2 regions of the Apibacter sp. ESL0404 genome follow, and region 2 is predicted to be linked to the other one. Evidence: riboswitches for the same ligand, from Rfam matches in the RefSeq annotation. Region 2 holds a riboswitch; the other holds the start of a gene.

Region 1 (2,472 bases), 200 kb from region 2:
TGGGCTTCACGAATTCCAACGATTAAATTATCGATGAATGTTTCCGATTCCAATTGGGGATTGGTTTTACTATTTTTATCAATCGGAACACTTATTACGTTACCTTTTGCGGGTAATTTAATAAAAAAGCTGGGAAGCAAAAAATCAACCCTTACATTTATCATTCTTTACTTTATATTTTTAATTGGGATTGGATTTTGTGGAAAATTGTGGCAATTGAAACTCAATTTAATAGCCTACGGGGCCATAGGTAATTTAACCAATATAGCTATAAATACACAAGCTGTTAATGTGTCAAAATCCTATAAAGGTCAAATAATAGGCTCCATGCACGGTACTTGGAGCATTGGAGGTTTTTTTGCTTCTTGGTTAGGAGCGGTAATGATTGCTAAAAACATACCACCTTCTGAGCATTTTATTTTATATTCTTCCATAGGAATTCTAGTTTCCCTTTGGTTATTCAGATACTTGTTGCCGGATGAATCCAAAGAAGAACCAATGGAATTACCGAAAAAATCAAAATTTATCAGAGTTGATAAAAATCTTATTGTCTTAGGATTTCTAGCTTTTTTTGCTATGGTTTCTGAAGGAACGATGACCGATTGGTCCAATGAATATATGAGGAATATAGTGAAAGCCGATAAAAAATATATCGGATATGGATTGACTGCCTATATGGCAGCCATGGCTTGCGGACGATTCATTTCTGATTTTATAGTTCGAAAATTCGGTTCAAAAATTACGTTGATCATCAGCGGATCTTTAATTTTTATAGGTATGATCTGTGCTGTTCTATTTCCAACATTACTAACTACACTTCTTTCGTTCGTTATTGTTGGACTGGGAATATCTGCAGTCGTACCCTTAGTATATACCTTAGCGGGAAATTCAAAAACTGCTTCGCCCGAACAAGCGCTTACAGTTATTACCAGCATTGGTTTTATCGGTTTTTTTCTAGGCCCTCCTTGCATTGGTTTTTTAGCTGAAAAATTTTCATTACAAATATCTTTTACTTTCATTTCCTTGTTTGGAATAGGAATAATTTTCTTGGTAAGATTTTTTAAGATAAAGTAAATTTATTTCTTTATCTTAGAGGTAAAATAATATAATATAAAATTATTTTATTATGAAAATTATGGTATATTTACATCACTTATCAAGAAAGGTGGAGGGACTGGCCCTGTGAAACCTTGGCAACCGGCCTGCTTAGGCTTGGTGCTAATTCCAGCCCTGAGGGGAAAGATGAGTGATTCGCGAGTTGTGAGTGTGTTGAGTTGTGAATAATTTCTTTTTTCCTTTCCGGTTTTTCTTGATACAGTTTTAATAAATATAATTTACTAAATGTAAGAAAGATAATGAAAAAAGTTTCTTTGTTAATGGTAAGTTTAATTTTAGAATTTACCAATTATGTGGATGCTCAAGAAAAACGAGCCGTAGATTCCCTTGATCTTGAAGAGATTGTTGTAGTCGGTGGCAGAAGTTCAGAACGAACCAAAGTAAATTCTCCCGTTGCCATAGACGTAATAGATGTCAGGAAAATAGAAAAGGCATCTCCTCAGTTAACCGTTAACGACTTATTAAATTATTTAGTACCTTCATTCAATTCAGTTCGCCAATCTTCTTCTGATGGAACGGAACATATTGATCCGGCTACCTTGAGAGGTATGGGTCCCGATCAGGTTCTGGTATTAGTGAATGGAAAAAGACGGCATACTACCTCATTAGTCAACTATCAAAATACGGTAGGTAACGGATCTGTGGGTACAGATTTAAGTGCCATACCCGTTTCAGCAATAGAAAAAATAGAGGTTTTGAGAGATGGTGCTGCAGCTCAATACGGTTCGGATGCCATTGCCGGTGTAATTAATATTATTTTAAAAAAGAATGAGGGCGGCTCGGCATCCATCACCTATGGATTAACCAATAGAAATGACGGGGAAACTTACAATTTTAGCGGAAATTACGGGGCTAAATTAGGAGATAAAGGAGGAAGTATCAATCTTTCTTTTGTAGTCAGCCAAAGAAATAAAACCAATCGTTCTTATGAAAATAATCTGGACAAGTTTGGCGATAACTTTGCCTATGATTTTGCACCGGATCCCAATCAGGCCAGAATAAACGATGAAAAAATTATGGCAGAAATGGGTTTAACCCAAAAAGACTTCCGTTTCAGGGCAGGAGATGCTCAAATTAAAAATCAACAGTTTTTTATAAATTCCATTTATCCATTATCCGAAAAGTATGAGTTCTACTCATTCGGCGGAGCAAGTTTAAGACAAGGAGAAGGAGCTGAATTCCGAAGACTTCCCAGTGAAAAAACTAATGTAGTTAAAGAACTTTATCCGATAGGATTTCAACCTTTATTAAAATCCACTATTTATGATATTTCTAACTCTACGGGAATAAGATATATGCATAATAATTGGATGGTAGATATAAGTAATACCTTTGGAGAAAACCTCTTTAATTATA
Region 2 (2,472 bases):
GGATCATTTTGGTTAAAATGAAATTGGTAGAACCATTAAAAATTCCCGATACCGATGTTAATAAATCATTATCATAATATTCTTCTAAATTTCTGATGATGGGAATACTGGCGCAAACAGAGGCTTCATAGAGTAGGGGAACTTGGTATTCTTTTTCCAACTTTAGAAGTTCAGGTAAATGTTCGGCAATCATTTTTTTATTTGCCGAAACTACAGCTTTTCCGTTTTTCATGGCCTCTGAAACAATATCAAAAGCAGCATCAGCGTCATCTATTAATTCGACAATAACTTCAATTTCAGGATCCGATAATAACTCGTATTTATCAGTAGTAAAATACTTTTTATCGATTGATCTCGGTTTATCGGGATGTTTAATACATATTTTTTTAATATTTGCATCTACACTTTCGGCTTCTTCTAACACTTTATACAATCCAGTTCCCACACATCCAAATCCAAAAATTCCTAATTTAAGTTTATTTCTTATCATTTAATTATTCAATTTATAAAATTAACCGTTAATCTAAAGCTTGTTTGATATCATTAATCAGGTCATCTACATTTTCAATTCCTACCGATAAACGAATTAAAGAATCTTGAATTCCTGTTTCTTTACGAACTTCAAGAGGGGTTGATTTATGGGTCATGGTGGCAGGATGGCTACCCAAACTCCTAACATCGCCTAAATTTTCAGCTAAAAGAAAAATTTTGGTACGTGTTAAAAAATCTTTTGCCGTTTCTAAAGTATCGTCTTTTAAACTAAAAGATACCATTCCGCCAAACCCTTTTTGTTGTTTGGCCGCAATATGATGATTGGGATGATTTTTTAATCCGGGATAATATACTTTATCTACTTTGGAATGTGTAGTTAAAAATTCAGCAATTTTTTGAGCATTTTGTGAATGTTTTTCCATACGCAGAGATAGAGTTTGAATTCCGCGTAAGGTTAACCAACTATCAAAAGGCGAGAGTACGCCCCCTGAGGTATTTTGTAAATATTTTAATTCTTCGGCTATTTTAGGATCTTTCACAACTATAAATCCGGATAAAACATCTCCATGTCCTGAAAGATATTTAGTTCCACTGTGTACAACAATATCTGCTCCTAAACGTATCGGTTGTTGTAAAGCAGGAGATAAAAAAGTATTATCTACAATTAATAGTGCTCCCACTTGCTTGGAAATTTTAGCGATTTCTTCAATGTCGGATATTTTTAAAGTAGGATTTGTAGGGGTTTCCAGCCAAATGAAGCGAGTTTTATTTGAAACTGCTTGTAAGACATTTTGAATATCAGTAGTATCAATAAATTTAGAGATTACACCAAATTTATTATAAACTGTAGTAACTATTCGATAAGTACCTCCGTAAACATCATTTACAGCAATAATTTCATCCCCTTGTTTTAATAACTTTAAAACACAATCCGTTGCAGCCAATCCCGATGAAAAAGCAAATCCGGCAATACCGCCCTCTAATTCAGCAATGGCCTGTTCTACAACTTTACGGGTTGGATTAGCCGTTCTTGTATAAGCAAATCCTTTATTCACATCCGGTTCTTCCTGAACATAAGAAGAGGTTTGGTAAATAGGAGTAGATATAGCTCCGGTAAGTACATCAGGAGTAGAAATATGTACTAATTTTGTTTCTAATTTCATGACTAGGTTGTTTTTTCTAATTAATAAATGCCTTAAAATTCATTAATCATCATAAAACAACTTATACAAGATTCCCATTTAAATGCTAAATTATGAATTAGCTTCTTTATGTAGGTCGAAAGAAGCTCGTATTATTTGTATTTGTATGTAAGCTGTTTCGACTTATCTTTCCTTTACGGTTGGATGCAGCACCTACTCATATAAGAGGGTTGCTAAGGTATCATAGGGCCAATTCCCTCCACCTTTCTTGATAAGTAATTTTATTAATGATCGTTAAATATATTACAAAGATACGTTTTATTTTTTAATTTCCAATAAAAAACGATTTTATTATAATATTTATAAAGGTAATGTATCTTTATTAATCATTATAATATAAGATATAAAGCATGCTAAATATAAATCAATTTACCTACAGAAGCATTTAAATAACCGTTGAAATTAATTCTAAGTTTAAAAAAATACATTTTTTTGCAATGGTAAATATTTTATACTAGGGCATGATTTATAGTAAGATCAATAATAATATTATACAATGTAAATGATATTTTAACAACCCATTCATTAGATACTGATTTTATTTATTGGTAAGCTTTTTTAATACATTTTCAATCAATTGCATTCGACTGTCTAATTTTTGTGAAGCAGCATCTAATGTAAACCCTTCTTCCAATAATTCTTTTATTAGAATCATTTTTTTAATATTTTCATAATTGTATCTTCTGTTTTTTCCTTCCTGTTCTTTAAGACTTTTGATAATTCCTTTATCTTCCCAATACCTAATTTGTCGGGTAGGAATTCCCGTTATTTGAGAAAC

What was found. Region 2 has a riboswitch for S-adenosylmethionine ahead of GYM72_RS03425 (PLP-dependent aspartate aminotransferase family protein). Riboswitches for the same ligand answer to the same signal wherever they lie in the genome.
Region 1: linked by a shared signal. The riboswitch ahead of GYM72_RS02575 (TonB-dependent siderophore receptor) and the one ahead of GYM72_RS03425 (PLP-dependent aspartate aminotransferase family protein) in region 2 are both predicted to bind S-adenosylmethionine.

The regions. Positions count from the first base shown of each region.
Region 1 covers NZ_CP048267.1:614,371-616,842, forward strand. The annotation lists gene GYM72_RS02570 (MFS transporter) at 1-1,074, shown strand, start outside; SAM riboswitch class I at 1,151-1,249, shown strand; gene GYM72_RS02575 (TonB-dependent siderophore receptor) at 1,356-2,472, shown strand, end outside.
Region 2 covers NZ_CP048267.1:816,913-819,384, forward strand. The annotation lists gene GYM72_RS03420 (homoserine dehydrogenase) at 1-490, opposite strand, end outside; gene GYM72_RS03425 (PLP-dependent aspartate aminotransferase family protein) at 519-1,655, opposite strand; SAM riboswitch class I at 1,815-1,912, opposite strand; gene GYM72_RS03430 (MerR family transcriptional regulator) at 2,233-2,472, opposite strand, start outside.